DNA from 2 places in the Neobacillus sp. FW104-15D2 genome. Region 1 is predicted to be linked to the other one. Evidence: predicted binding sites of a transcription regulator. Region 1 holds the regulator's gene; the other holds the start of a gene.
The links. The regulator Rex, encoded in region 1, represses fermentation and respiration genes when NADH is low (regulators of the CRP and FNR family bind a similar motif). The targets are predictions, from matches to a motif close to TTGTGAAATATTTCACAA.

Region 1 (8,934 bases):
ACAGCTACTGCATTGAAAGTACCGCGAAGTTTGTTAACTACTAAAGTAGCAAGAGCTTCACCTTCAACATCTTCAGCAATCAGCAATAATGGCTTGCCTTGCTGTACAACCTGCTCAAGCACAGGAAGGATTTCCTGGATGCTGGAGATCTTCTTGTCAGTGATTAGGATATATGGATTTTCAAGAACAGCTTCCATTTTGTCGGAATCAGTTACCATGTAAGGAGAAGCATAGCCACGGTCAAACTGCATACCTTCTACTACATCCAATTCAGTTGTAAAGCCTTTAGACTCTTCAATTGTAATAACACCGTCGTTGCCAACGCGCTCCATTGCTTCAGCAATCAATTGGCCAACTTCTTCGTCAGCAGATGAGATTGCAGCAACCTGTGCGATAGAAGATTTGCTTTCAATTGGCTTGGAAATGGATTTTAATTCTTGAACAGCTGCAATAACAGCTCTTTCGATACCTTTGCGGATTCCCATTGGGTTTGCGCCTGCTGTTACGTTCTTCAAGCCTTCGCGAATCATAGCTTGAGCAAGAACTGTAGCAGTAGTAGTACCGTCACCAGCTACATCGTTAGTTTTGCTGGCAACTTCTGCTACAAGCTTTGCACCCATGTTTTCAAATGCATCTTCTAATTCGATTTCTTTAGCAATCGTTACACCGTCGTTAGTAATAAGCGGTGAACCGAATTTTTTCTCAAGAACCACGTTACGTCCTTTCGGTCCAAGAGTAACTTTTACTGCATTTGCCAATGCGTCAACACCACGAAGCATTGCGCGGCGGGCATCTTCACTAAACATAATCTCTTTAGCCATAGTTCAAAAACCTCCTGTATTTTAAATTATTTATCAGGTCCGGCAGTATTATTTAACTGCCATCTTCACATGATTACTCGCCAATTACAGCAAGAATATCACTTTCACGTACGATTAAGTATTCAGTTCCTTGGTATTTTACCTCAGTACCGGCATATTTTGAGAAGATAATGCGGTCACCTTCAGAAACATCAAGAGCAACACGTTCGCCATTATCGAGAACACGTCCAGTTCCAACCGCTATAACTTTTCCTTCTTGCGGCTTTTCTTTAGCTGAATCCGGTAAAACGATACCGCTTGCAGTTTTTTCTTCTGATGCAACAAGCTCAATGATAATACGATCACCTAGTGGCTTTAACAAATCAAACAACCTCCTCAAATTTTTTATGTAGTTGATTTATTAGCACTCTATCACGTTGAGTGCTAACACAATTATTATAATAATGAATCCACTAACCTTTTGCAAGCAGGAGATATAAAAAAACCCAAAAAATTTTTCTCTTTTTCAACCTTACCATTATGGCTAAGGTCACGCAGTTTTGCCCATCCTAAGTACCTTCTGATTGAAAGAAATCGCCTTTTATGAGTAGAATGAGGAATAGTGCAGAAATTAATTTAAGAGCCTGAAAGGGAGATTATATATTGAAAAAGGAATATTGGATTATTTTAATTGTATATATCGCCATGCAGCTGTCGAGTTTCGTCGGAATTCCGCTTGTCACCCATATACTCGAAGCTTCGGGTAACAGTACTTTAGAATCGCAGCGGCTTGCTATACCGTATTGGCTGCTTATAAGCTTTACAGCTGCCTTTTTAATTACATTGTTTTTATTGCGAAAAGAAAGAATGTCGCCTGAATTTGCCCGAGGCCGTACTTCTGTCGGCAGCTCGGTGGCATGGGCTATCGGCGGTGTTTTTCTTGCTCTTTTTGCCCAATCAATTGCCGCAAGCATTGAAAGACTTCTGGGAATTAATATGGGATCTGAAAACACCCAGGCTATTTTAAAATTAATTCAGGCTTTTCCTTTAGTGTTGGTTATCAGTTCCATTATCGGACCTATCCTTGAGGAGATAGTGTTTCGAAAAATTATCTTTGGCAGCTTATATAAGCGCTTTAACTTTTTCATATCCGCTTTGATTAGTTCTGTCGTCTTTGCGCTTGCCCATATGGAGCCGGTTCACATTTTACTGTACGCTTCAATGGGATTTACCTTTGCTTTTCTATATGTCAGAACGAAAAATATCTTTGTATCCATGTTCGCTCACGTGGCGATGAATACTTTTGTCGTATTAGTCCAATCTGTTTATAAAGACCAAATCGAAAGAATGATGCAGGACGCTGACAAAATTCAAAGCTTTATTGGAGGATTTTTATGAGACAGTCACCTTTGTTTTCGGGCATCATTTATTTCCTGCTCGGCGTTCTGTTCACTTATTTTGCCATTCAGGATGTTCAGGACGATGGATGGGGATTTTTTACCTACCTGCTTGTTCTGCTGGCCACATTTGATGTAGCCTCAGGCCTTAAGATGGTAGGTTTTCATTTTAGGATTAAAAAGCATACAAAAAGGTGAGTTCCGGAATTGGAACTCACCTTTTTATTTTTTAGGCTGTGTTAAAAAAGCAGCGCTGATTGTAACGCATGAAAGGAGACTCCAGCGGGAAAATTGGATCAGGTGGACCCCACAGGAGCTGAAGTTTGCCGAACCGCTCGCGGAAAGCGAGTGTCTTGGAGCGAAAATCTAAAAATAAGTTTATCGCCTTTTTTAAAGTGCTTCTTCTTCTGAAGGATAATGCTTCAGAAAGTATATTAATGATTGCAGCTCAACAGCAAGGTCTATATGGTGCACTCTTATTGTAGGCGGCACGTGCAAACGGGCAGGTGTAAAGTTTAAAATCCCTTTAACGTCTGCCTTAATAAGTCTGTCTGTTACCGGCTGGGCTGCAGGAGCGGGAACGGTTAAGATCACAATTTGTATTTTTTCAGATTTTAGGTATTTTTCAATGTCATCCATATGGTAGACGGGAACATCACCAATTTTGGAACCCACTCTTTCGGGGCTAATATCAAAGCCAATTTGAATTTTGGTGTTGTTATTTTTCAAGAAATTATAATTCAATAAAGCCGTTCCCAAATTTCCGACACCAATAAGTGCGACTTTTGTCAATTCATCCTGATCCAGTGTTTTTCTAAAGAAGGTCAATAAGTAATTAACATTATAGCCATACCCCTTTTTTCCGAGCGCTCCAAAATAAGAAAAATCCCGTCGAATAGTGGCTGAATCAACTTTTACTGCGTCACTCAATTCTGCTGAAGACACCCTCTGCTTTCCTGATGTATGGAGATGATTGAGAAAGCGATAATAGAGCGGCAGTCTTTTGGCCGTTGCCTGTGGTATTTTTATGGTCTCATTGCTCATGTTTCTTTCCTCTCTCCTCTAATGAATTATAGTTCCGTTCTTTTGAAATCGCCATTCTTCCCTCCGGTTTTTTCAACCAGATAAGTTGGCCCAATGACCATCCCTTTATCAACTGCTTTGCACATATCATAAACGGTCAGTGCACACACAGAGGCGGCTGTTAACGCTTCCATTTCAACACCTGTTTGTCCCTTTGTTTTCACTGCCGCAGAAATATTTAATTTATACTCATCCTGGCCTTCCTCTTCCCATGAAAAGGTTACATTTACACCTGTAAGCGAAATAGGGTGGCACATAGGGATGATGTCCCATGTTTTTTTGGCTGACATAACAGCTGCTACCTGGGCTACAGCCAGCACATCGCCTTTTTTCATTTCCTGGTTGGTAATCTTGTTATAGATTTCTCTGCTAACTTTTATACTCGAGTGGGCATGTGCAGTTCGTGCTGTTTCCGGCTTACTGCTGACATCGACCATTTTTGCCCTGCCTTCATCATTAAAATGTGTAAATTCAGCCATTATAAAAACCCCTCTCATCAAAATAATACACTATTTTTCCCATATTGTGTGTGAACTTTGTATTATTCTTCACATATGTTTATTTGGTTTTTATTGTTTTTATATATTAATCTGCTTAATATTTTCGCTTCCATTCTTTTAAATTCCTTTTGCATGATTCACTTTATTGCCGGTGTACCTCTAATCGGTTAAACTTATCGTAAGTACTGAGGTGAATAAAATGATTTTATTACAGGTTAATCAGCTGGAAAAAAACTATGGCGCTGAGCTTATTTTATCGAATATAAAACTGGAACTGCAAACCAGGGACCGTGTTGCTTTGGTAGGACGGAACGGAGCAGGAAAATCTACACTGTTAAAGATTATCGCCGGCCACCTTTCCTATGACGGTGGTGAAATTATAAAACCAAAGGATGCCACGATTGGGTACTTGGCACAGAATACTGGACTTGAATCCAATTTATCCATTTGGGAAGAAATGCTGTCAGTTTTTGAGGATCTTCGTAAAATGGAGAAAACCATACGCGAGCTGGAGGTCAAGATGTCTGACCCCGATGCATTCTCAGACTCTGACCGATATGAAAGAATTTTGCGGGAATATGACTCTTTACAGGTGAAGTTCAAGGAACTTGGAGGCTATCAATATGAAGCCGATATTCGATCTGTCCTGCATGGGCTTAATTTCCAATCCTTTGACCACTCTACTACTGTCTCTTCATTAAGCGGTGGCCAAAAAACAAGATTGGCACTTGGTAAGCTATTATTAAAAAAGCCGGATATTTTAATACTGGACGAACCTACCAACCATCTTGACATTGATACTTTAACTTGGCTTGAGCAATATCTTCAGGGCTATGAAGGAGCCATTCTGATTGTTTCCCATGACCGTTATTTCCTTGATAAGGTGGTTAATCAGGTTTATGAGCTTTCCCGCCGCCAGATTCAAAGATTTCCCGGAAACTATAGTTCTTATTTAAAACAAAAAGCGGAGAACCTTGAACGGGACATAAAGCAATATGAAAAGCAGCAGGATGAAATTTCTAAGCTTCAGGATTTCATTCAAAGAAACCTTGCGCGTGCTTCCACCACGAAAAGAGCGCAGAGCCGCCGAAAAACACTCGAAAGAATGGATAGAATGGACAGGCCTTTAGGTGATGAAAAGTCTGCAGCTTTTTCTTTTGATATTGAGAAGCAAAGCGGAAATGACGTTATTACCCTCCAGGATGTAGCAGTAGGATATTCTGGAAAAAAGGTATCTGAAAATATTTCATTCCGGATCACACGGGGAGAGAGCATTGCTCTTGTCGGGCCTAATGGAATCGGAAAATCCACTCTTTTAAAAACGATTGTTAAAAAGCTGCCTTCCCTTTCCGGCAGTTTTCAATATGGTTCCAACCTTACCATTGGGTATTATGATCAGGAGCAGGCTGAATTAACAAGCAATAAAAGGGTCCTGAACGAATTATGGGATGACTATCCTCTCAAAAGCGAAAAGGAAATTCGAACGGTACTGGGGAACTTCCTATTTTCGGGCGATGATGTTCTTAAAATTGTATCGACCTTAAGCGGCGGTGAAAAGGCACGTCTTGCCCTTTCAAAGCTTATGATGCAAAAAGCTAATTTGCTTATCCTTGATGAACCGACAAACCACCTTGATTTGGACAGCAAAGAGGTTCTTGAGAATGCACTTGTGGAATACCCGGGAACAATCTTATTTGTTTCCCATGACCGATACTTCATTAATAGAATTGGTACTAGAGTTCTGGAGTTAAACCCATCAGGTGCCGTTGATTATCTTGGTGACTATGACTATTTTGTCGAAAAGAAACAGGAATTGGCTGAAATAGAAGCGGAAAGCTCTTCTCTTGATTTAAACAGCAAAATAACGGTCTCTGAAACACAAGAAAAAACTTCTTACCAACTAGATAAAGAAGCTAAAAAGCTTGAACGCCAGCGAAAGCGGAAGCTGGAGGAAGTCGAGCAAAAAATAGAAGAGCTTGAAAATGAAATACAGCAATATGAGGAGCAACTATGTGATCCAGTTGTTTTTCAGGATCATGAAAAGGTCCATCAAATCAATCAAAAAAATGAACAGGCAAAACTTCTACTTGAAGAAACAATGGATGAGTGGGCCGAGCTGGCAGAATGAAATACTGAAACTGACAGTAAACGTATGATTAAAAGCAACTCTATTATCTGGTAAACACCGGTTCAAAAGCCGGTGTTTTTTTTATCCACAAAGTTATTCACAAAGAAAAGAGCCTACTTACAACACATTTGAAGTTTTTCCACATTATCCACAGAATAAGCTAAACTTATCCACATTATCCACAGAATCATGGTCATTGGTCCACATTTACTTAAAAATTCGAAAAATGATTTTCTGTTTATCCACAATAATTCTTTTTTTCCATAGTTTAAGTTTAACTTCATTGTTGATAATTGCTAATATCAACATTTAAATCAACGGCGTCTTACACAAAAAAGCAGTGTATCTTATGAATACACTGCTCCTACATTAATTATAAATATCAATATCCAGACCTGGATTAGCATTCAGTGCTAAGTCAGCCCTTTTTCCTTTTTCGAATAATATACTTCCTGCTGCCCCTATCATTGCAGCATTATCCGTACATAGAGCCAAAGGAGGGATGACCAGTTCAATATCCGTTAGTTCGCTAAACGCCTTTTCTAAAGCAGCTCTTAGGCCTTTATTGGCTGCTACTCCGCCAGCAAGCAATACCTGATGAACTTTATATTCTTTTACTGCCCTTAATGTCTTCGTAACAAGGACATCTATTACGCTCTCCTGAAAGCTGGCAGCAAGATCTTTGGGTTCAATGATCTCCCCTCGCTGTTCCGCATTATGAACAGTATTAATGACAGCTGACTTTAAACCGCTGAAGCTGAAATCGTATGAACCTTCCTCCAGCCAGGCTCTCGGCAAATCAATGGTGGGAGAACCTTCCTGTGCCATTCTGTCGATGTGGGGCCCTCCCGGATATGGCATATGAAGGGTCCGGGCCACTTTATCATAAGCTTCTCCGGCCGCGTCATCTCTTGTTTCTCCAATTACTTCAAAATGCCCATGCTCTTTCATATAAACAAGTTCAGTATGGCCACCGGATACCACTAGAGATAAGAGAGGGAACTTCATTTCTGTTACCAGGCGGTTTGCATAAATATGGCCTGCAATATGGTGAACGGGAACAAGCGGCAGGTTATTCGCAAAGGCTAATGCCTTCGCTGCGTTTACACCAATCAGGAGCGCTCCTACGAGCCCTGGCCCTTCCGTGACAGCTATTGCATCCAAGTCTGCCATTTGTATACCTGCCTGGTTTATAGCCTCCTCCAGGACAACTGTGATCTGCTCGACATGGTGTCTCGATGCTATTTCCGGTACAACTCCGCCAAACCGTTTGTGGCTTTCAATTTGAGATGCTACTACATTAGCCACAATTTCCCGGCCATTTTTGATGATTGCGACTGCCGTTTCATCACAGCTAGTTTCCATACCCATAATTAATTGATCTTTTTTCATAAATTCACCCACATTACTAAAGCATCTTCCTGATTATCCGTATAATAATTTTTTCTTATTCCGCCATTTTGAAATCCCATTTTCCGGTAAAGTGACAGTGCAACGTGATTTGTTACCCTAGCTTCAAGAGTCATTGTCTTAGCGCCTTTTTCTCTTGCAACGTTCATTAAACACATCATGAGGGCTTCACCCAGTTTCATTCCTCTGAACTCCGGTAAAATGGCTACGTTGGTTACATGTGCTTCATCAATTACAATCCAAACTCCACAGTAACCAACGATATTTCCGTCCATTTCCAATACTATATAAACAGCAAACTTGTTTTGAAATAGTTCATTGTAAAAAGCTTCCTTGCTCCAGGGTATACTAAAAGAAAGCTCTTCAATCCTGTGAACTTGCTCAATATCCTTTTCCTGCATAAAACGAAAAGAAAATGTATTATCCATTTTTAAAATCCTATCCCTAATTAGTTTTTCTATTTTTCTCTAACCAACTGGCTTCCGCCTCCGCCAGGCGAATATAGTTAGGAACAAAGCTGTGTATATCCTCGGAGGGCCTGTTTCTCCCCAGTAATGCAAGCTCAGACGGCCGTGGGTTATGTTCTGTCATTTCAGCAAATTGGGCCTGATCGCCAAGAATCTCTTCAATTAGCGGGCGGTGAATATGAAGATCAGTTCCAATAAAAAGAATTTGTTCTTTTCGGTTCTTTAAGCTCTCCGCAAATTCAGCCATCAGGGCTAATTGGTCCTTTTCAATTTGCTTTAATTGTCCCTCTTCACCTTTAAATAAAGCCGTATAAACTTGTCCCCTTCGGGCATCAAATAAAGGTGCTACAAGACCATTGAAATATCTCGCTGCTCCTGAGGCTAAAACTTCAAGACTTGAAACTCCTGAAAGAGGAACATTAAGTGACCAGGCCATGGTTTTGGCAATCGTTACTCCAATTCGTACGCCAGTATAAGAGCCGGGACCTTTAGCCACTACAATTTTTTCTATATCTGCCGGCTTCCAGTCACAGTCTTTCATTAGTGTTTGAATGGCTGGCATAATCCTTATAGAATGATTTTTTTTGGAGTATGTAATATATTCGCCAAGTATCTTATCATTATCAGCTAACGCCACTCCTAAAGCATAATTAGATGTATCTATTGCTAATATTTTCATAAAAAAATCTCCCTGCATAATTGCTCATATCGGTTCCCCTTAGGTTCCAATACTACCCTTCGCCCTTGCTCTAAATCATGATAAAGATAAATGGTCAGCCGTTCAGCGGGAAGCTGGTCATCAATCAAATGGGCCCATTCCACTACAGTAACTCCATCACCTTCAAAGTACTCATCAAAACCAAGATCCTCATATGCATTTTCGACACGATAAACATCCATATGATAAAGCGGCATTCTCCCATTGTATTCCTTGATAATAGTAAAAGTTGGGCTGTTGACCGTTTTTTTTATATCCAGCCCTCTCGCAAGCCCTTTTGTAAAAGTAGTTTTCCCTGCCCCTAGGTCACCCTCCAGAGCTATCACATCACCGGGCTGAAGATGCTCAGCAAGTCTGAACGCAAATTCACCTGTTTCCTCCGGACTGCTGGATTGAAATTCATAAGTACTCATTTAATCACCTTTTTATAA
Region 2 (7,024 bases), on a different contig from region 1:
TTGGCACAGCAGGATCCACAGCTTTTTGAGGCAATGCAGCAGGAATTGGGCCGTCAGCGCTCAAAGATTGAATTGATTGCATCAGAGAACTTTGTAAGTGAAGCTGTAATGGAAGCGCAAGGCTCTGTTCTTACAAATAAATATGCAGAAGGATATCCGGGCAGACGTTATTACGGCGGCTGTGAATACGTGGATATTGCAGAAAACATCGCACGCGATCGTGCTAAGCAAATTTTTGGAGCGGAACACGTAAATGTTCAGCCGCACTCAGGTGCTCAGGCAAACATGGCCGTTTATTTTACAATTCTTGAGCACGGCGATACTGTTCTGGGCATGAACTTATCCCATGGCGGGCACCTTACACACGGAAGTCCTGTTAACTTTAGTGGTGTACAGTACAATTTCGTTGAATATGGCGTTGATGAAAATACACACAGAATTAATTATGACGATGTTTTGGAAAAAGCCCGTCAGCATAAGCCGAAGCTAATTGTAGCTGGAGCAAGTGCGTATCCTCGTGAAATTGATTTTAAAAGGTTCCGTGAAATCGCTGATGATGTAGGAGCTTACTTTATGGTTGATATGGCGCATATTGCTGGCCTTGTTGCAGCAGGCTTGCACCCAAGCCCAGTTCCTTATGCAGATTTTGTGACAACCACAACTCATAAAACTTTACGCGGACCACGTGGAGGAATGATCCTCTGCAAGGAAGAATGGGCTAAAAAGATTGATAAATCCATCTTCCCAGGCATCCAGGGCGGACCTCTTATGCATGTCATTGCGGCAAAAGCAGTAGCTTTTGGAGAAACTCTTCAGGACAGTTTCAAAGAATATTCCAAGAAGATTATCGAAAATGCTAAGCGTCTTGCTGAGGGGCTGCAAAAAGAAGGCTTGAACCTTGTATCAGGAGGAACGGATAATCACCTACTCCTTGTTGACCTTCGTTCACTTGGCTTAACAGGTAAGGTTGCGGAAAAGGTTCTTGATGATATCGGAATCACAGTAAACAAAAATACCATTCCTTTTGATCCTGAAAGCCCATTTGTGACTAGCGGAATCCGAATCGGTACTGCTGCCGTTACTACGCGCGGATTTGGCTTGGAGGATATGGACGAAGTTGCTTCTATCATTTCCCTGGCTCTTAAAAACTATGAAAATGAAGAAACTCTTGCTGAAGCAGGTAAGCGCGTTGAAGCTTTAACAGGTAAATTTACCCTTTATCCAGAACTATAATTACCTTTAACCGGCCGTATCATTAGGTCGGTTTTTTCTTTTTGAATCGCGTGTCGAAGGATTGATGTTTTTTTAATTTATGATAGTTGCCCAATGAAATATTTTTCTGTAAAATTAGACGAAGTGTGAAAAAGCAAAATTTGCAACATGATTTGCTTATTTTTGCAGAACTTAAATAGTAGAGCGTAAGCGACTGTTAAGCGGTGTAAGGGATTTGGAGAAAGGCTAAATTCGCCACGTCCTGTGGCAACGTCTTTCTGACCTGCTTCCTGCAGGTCCCCGATTCGACGGAGATAAAGGAAACACGAAGAGCAAAGCGATTCGTTTTAGGCTTTTCGAAGTTGTTTTAGGCTTTTCGAAGTTGAAAACTCACTGGGCGCTGGAGCTAGGCATTAATTTAAAGTTCCAAAGAATATCTAATTTAATAAAGGGGCGATAGCCGTGGCAAAGGTTTACGTATTTGATCATCCACTCATTCAGCATAAGCTAACTTACATAAGAGACAAAAGCACAGGAACTAAAGAGTTCCGTGAACTGGTTGATGAAGTAGCAACATTGATGGCTTTTGAAATTACAAGGGACATGCCTCTTGAAGAAATTGAAATTGAAACACCTGTAAGCCTTACGAAATCAAAGGTTCTTTCCGGTAAAAAAATTGGAGTTATCCCAATCCTTCGTGCCGGAATTGGAATGGTAGACGGAGTCCTTAAATTAATTCCGGCTGCAAAAGTGGGCCATATCGGTTTATATCGTGACCCTGAAACTTTAATGCCAGTTGAATATTATGTAAAGCTTCCAAGCGATGTGGAAGAAAGAGACTTCATCGTTGTTGATCCAATGCTTGCTACCGGCGGTTCAGCAATTGAAGCGATTAACTCCCTGAAAAAGCGCGGCGGAAAAAACATTAAATTCATGTGCCTAATTGCAGCTCCAGAAGGTGTTGAAGCAGTGAGAAATGCTCACCCTGACGTGGACATTTATATTGCTGCTCTTGATGAAAAGTTAAACGATCACGGCTACATCGTTCCTGGACTTGGGGACGCAGGAGACAGACTGTTTGGAACTAAATAATAAAAGAGAAATCCAGCCAATAGGCTGGATTTTTTTGTATACTTTCCTTTTTACATGAAAACCCTATAAACGCGGAAAAGAGTGAGGGTTTCGCGGAATTGTTCTCAACTTAGGCGGATAAGTACGGGGTTTTCGCGGAATAGAGACCAAAATTGGCGGATAAGTACTAGATTTTCGCGGAAATGGAGACCAAAATTGGCGGATAAGTACGGGGTTTTCGCGGAAAAGATACCAAAATTGGTGGAATAGAAGACAATCTAAATAAAAGTAGGGATCACAATGAAATTTCTTGCTGCCGCTTTAGTGGTTTTTCTCATTTTACCAGGTACAGGAATGGCGATTGGAAAACTGCTTGTGGTTCCCCCTGTTCCCTATGAAAAGGAACAGGTTGCTATTGTGCTTTTAAAGGAACCAAAAACAGAAACCCAGATTAAAGCGCTGCTCTCCTCTTATCCTGGACTGCAGCTGCGTCATATTTTCACTGAGGCGCTTTACGGTTTTTCTGTTAAAGGAGATGCTGAGACTTTCAGTAAACTCTCCTTCAAAGAGGATATTATGAAGATTTCTCCTGTCTATTCCTATCAGGCGGATACGGTGGATAACGTAAAGATGATAGGGGGAGAAGCGGTACGCGGTTATTTTGATAAGCTTGACAGGCGCCTTACGGGGAAAGGAATTACGGTTGGAGTAATCGATACAGGCCTTGATTATACACATCCTGACCTCAGGAATAATTATGCTGGGGGGCATGATTTGGTAGATGGCGATGCTGACCCAATGGAAACAAAGGTTCAGCAGGGGCTCCCGACCATCCATGGAACCCATGTTGCCGGAATTATTGCTGCCAATGGAAAAATAAAGGGTGTAGCTCCGGAAGCAAAGATTATTGCCTACAGGGCGCTGGGCCCGGGTGGATCCGGAACAACAGAACAAATCCTTTCTGCTATTGAACAGGCTATTAAGGATAAGGTGGATGTTCTAAATCTATCATTAGGAAACGAGATAAATGGTCCAGACCTTCCCATCAGTCTTGCTCTTAACAAGGCTGTCGATAAAGGAATTGTCGCAGTAGCCGCCTCTGGAAACTCAGGACCCAATGTGTGGTCGGTTGGCTCACCTGGCACAGCTGCAAAGGCCATTTCAGTAGGGGCTTCAACACCTATAATGAATATTCCTTTCTTATTAATAGAAGGAACTAGTGAAAAAATCCGTTTGGAACCTATGGCGGGTTCGGGTCAGTGGGATACCAGCAAATCCATGGAGCTGGCTGTAGGTGGAATGGGAAAAAAGGAAGAACTATCAGATGCAAAAAATAAATTTGTCCTGATTAAAAGGGGCACCACTACCTTTACGAAAAAGGCCCAAAATGCACAAAATGCAGGCGCCAAAGGTGTGATGATTTATAATAATACGAATGGAAGATTTATCGGAAATCTAGAAGAAGAGCTTCAAATTCCCGTTGTCTCTGTCAGTAAAAAGACGGGAGAGTTTTTAAAAAAACAGATAGAAAGTGGAAATAGATCGATACGGATTAGTATGGAAGAGGAACAGGACAGGCTTGCAGCATTTAGCTCGCGCGGTCCTGTAACAGGTACCTGGGAAATCAAGCCGGACGTTGTTGCCCCCGGAGTAGCCATTAATAGTACGATTCCCGGGGGCTACATGGCACTTCAAGGCACCAGCATGGCAGCTCCTCATGTTGCCGGGGCCTGCGCGCTAATCCTTCAGGCTCATCCTGATTGGTCGCCGCTAGAAGTAAAAGCAGCCTTGATGAATACAGCCAAGCCTATCTCCAAAGGAATCCAAAAACCCTACCGAACTTATGAACAGGGGGCTGGAAGAGTGCAAATTCTGGAGGCTGTTCAGGCGGCCTCACTCGTGCTGCCAGCCTCACTCCACTTTGGAAAGTTTGGGACATCGGGCCTGAGTGGCCAGAGCGAAGCGGTTTTAACCATTGAAAATAAAAGCTTAAAGACCCGAACATATTCCTTTCGGATGCCTGAGGCGGAGGAAGGATTAGAGTGGCAGCTTCCTCTATCATTTACCCTTAATCCTGGCGAAAGCCGGAGAGTGAAAGTTGGGCTCAGGGTAGATGAAATATTATCGCGGAAAAAGATTTATGACGGCCGGCTTGAGTTGGAAGATGGAACAAACGTGATAGGAATTCCCTATTTGTATGTGGTTGAGGAACCGGGGTATCCAAAGGTGATGGGGTTTGATTTGACCCAGGGAGATAAACCGGGAACGTTCCGGTATGAGGTGTATCTGCCTGGCGGGGCGGATGAGTTTGGCATCGCCCTTTTCAATCCGGAAGACTACCGCTTTGTTGGATTCCTTGATATAAGCCGGAATTTGAAGAGGGGTATGATTCAAAAGGAGATTTCTGCTGAGTTGATTCCTGAGGAGGGAAGATACCTCGCAAAAGTCTTTGCAAAAAAGGCAAATCAGGAAGATTCTATCGAAACGGAATTAATTTTTCCGAGAAAAGAAGAAATTGGCAGGAATTGAAATAATTCCTGTCTCTTTTTTCGCTAATTTATTAGCTATCGGAATACCTTGTTTGGTATAATTAGTTTGTGAAGAAATTCACTCCAAATGCATTGACATTGACAAGGGGCTATTGTATGCTTACAAAGGGCATAAAATGGTAGGGTTTTCACAATTTTCATTCTAATATTCGACACGTGAATATGTTGGAAACTCTTAGTTATTTTCTAGTTGCCTTTTTTCACATTCTCTAAATGAGAGGATGCGATATTATGCGTCGAAATGACCGCCATCCGTTACAATCAATGGCTCTCATGTCAGCTATTGTCTCTCAATTAGTCGGCTCCATTCTGATAGGGATTTTCCTAGGCAGATGGCTGGATCGGCATTGGGACACAGAGCCGCTTTTCTTAATTATCGGATTGTTGCTGGGTTTAGCCGCTGGCACATATTCAATGCTCCTTTCAATCCGCCATTTCTATTCAGGAGAATAAACCACCATGCCAGATTTCAGACAAATGTACAAAAAGCAACAGAGATTGGTGTTTTTTTTGTTGTCTGCATATGTTTTAGGCTGGGGCTTTACCTCTTATAAATCTATTTTTTTGGGTTTAATCCTCGGAACTTGCTTCAGTTTTCTAAATCTCTGGTTATTAGTAAGAAAAACAGAAAGCTTTGATAAAGCTGTTTCAGAGGGGAAAAAAGTCCGCTCGTTAGGTTCGCTTTCAAGAATGGCGACAGCGGGAATTGCTGTAATCATCGCATTAAGATATCCGGGGGATTTTAATATACCCGCTCTAGTATTGGGACTAATGACATCATATATTGTCATTATGATAGATTATTTTCATCAATCTTTACATAAATAACACAGGAAGCGAGGTGAGATTTTATGCATCACGAAGCACCCATAGTGAAATTTATGGGCCTTTACTTCAATTTGGCAAACATCCTAATGATCACGATTGCCAGTGCTATTGTCTTTCTTATAGCAGTTCTTGCTACACGAAAGCTGGCATTAAAGCCGACTGGCATGCAGAACTTTTTAGAATGGGTCTTAGACTTTGTTCGCGGAATTATCAATTCAACAATGGATTGGAAGGAAGGCGGAAGATTCCATATTCTTGGACTTACGCTTATAATGTATATCTTTGTATCAAATATGCTGGGCCTGCCATTTTCAATCGTTTATGATGGAAAGCTTTGGTGGAAATCACCAACAGCTGATCCAATTATCACATTGACGCTTTCTGTTATGGTTGTGGGTCTTTCCCATTACTACGGCATTAAGCTGCAGGGTGGCAAAGGATATGCAAAAGGGTTTTTCAGCCCGATGGGATTCTTATTCCCTCTTAAAGTAATCGAGGAGTTTGCTAATACGCTTACTCTTGGCCTGCGGCTTTACGGTAACATTTATGCAGGTGAATTACTTCTTACTCTACTTGCAGGAAGCCTGGCGCACACAAGTATTATTGGCATGATAGCAGCAGTGCCATTAACAATGATCTGGCAAGGGTTCTCAATCTTTGTTGGCTCTATCCAGGCATACATTTTCACAATGTTAACGATGGTTTATATGTCACATAAAGTGAGCCATGACCATTAATATATACCTGTTCATTTTATGAGCAAAACAAAAAAATTTATTTATACATTTCCAGGGAGGAACAAAAAAATGAATCTTATAGCAGCAGCAATTGCAATTGGTTTAGCAGCAGTAGGCGCAGGTATTGGTAACGGTCTAATCGTTGGACGTACAGTAGAAGGTATTGCACGTCAGCCTGAAGCACGTGGTTTACTTCAAACTACAATGTTCATCGGGGTTGCGTTAGTTGAAGCACTTCCGATCATCGGCGTAGTTATCGCGTTCATGGTTCTTAATCGATAATTTTATCGAAGAATACTAATGGCGGAGAGGAGAAATCAAACCTTCGCCATTCATTTATGTCTTAAGTAAATGATGTTGTGTGGGACAAACCATAAACTTAGTTTTCGTAGTGAACGACTCTTGAAAGGAGTGAATCGAGCGTGTTAACAGACAGCTTAGTATTGGGTGCTGCGGAACATGCGCAGTTAAATACTGGGGATATCTTTTTCCAGTTGATTGTGTTCATTATTTTGCTTGCACTTCTGAAAAAATTCGCGTGGGGCCCATTAATGGGTATCATGAAACAGCGTGAAGAACTAATCTCCAGTGAAATTTCGGCTGCTGAAAATAGCCGTTTAGAAGCTG

Region 2: the regulator Rex is predicted to act here: its motif matches at 4,879-4,896, upstream of AC3WR0_RS07265 (AtpZ/AtpI family protein).

Annotation. Positions count from the first base shown of each region.
Region 1 covers NZ_JBYTCJ010000049.1:14,260-23,193, forward strand. The annotation lists gene groL (chaperonin GroEL) at 1-821, opposite strand, end outside; gene groES (co-chaperone GroES) at 895-1,182, opposite strand; gene AC3WR0_RS24340 (CPBP family intramembrane glutamic endopeptidase) at 1,464-2,198, shown strand; gene AC3WR0_RS24345 (YdiK family protein) at 2,195-2,395, shown strand; gene AC3WR0_RS24350 (redox-sensing transcriptional repressor Rex) at 2,588-3,241, opposite strand; gene moaC (cyclic pyranopterin monophosphate synthase MoaC) at 3,268-3,759, opposite strand; gene AC3WR0_RS24360 (ABC-F family ATP-binding cassette domain-containing protein) at 3,980-5,908, shown strand; gene tsaD (tRNA (adenosine(37)-N6)-threonylcarbamoyltransferase complex transferase subunit TsaD) at 6,278-7,300, opposite strand; gene rimI (ribosomal protein S18-alanine N-acetyltransferase) at 7,297-7,746, opposite strand; gene tsaB (tRNA (adenosine(37)-N6)-threonylcarbamoyltransferase complex dimerization subunit type 1 TsaB) at 7,763-8,464, opposite strand; gene tsaE (tRNA (adenosine(37)-N6)-threonylcarbamoyltransferase complex ATPase subunit type 1 TsaE) at 8,461-8,916, opposite strand.
Region 2 covers NZ_JBYTCJ010000006.1:129,658-136,681, reverse strand. The annotation lists gene glyA (serine hydroxymethyltransferase) at 1-1,233, shown strand, start outside; gene upp (uracil phosphoribosyltransferase) at 1,675-2,304, shown strand; gene AC3WR0_RS07270 (S8 family serine peptidase) at 2,584-4,812, shown strand; gene AC3WR0_RS07265 (AtpZ/AtpI family protein) at 5,064-5,285, shown strand; gene AC3WR0_RS07260 (ATP synthase subunit I) at 5,292-5,660, shown strand; gene atpB (F0F1 ATP synthase subunit A) at 5,684-6,397, shown strand; gene atpE (F0F1 ATP synthase subunit C) at 6,467-6,679, shown strand; gene atpF (F0F1 ATP synthase subunit B) at 6,820-7,024, shown strand, end outside.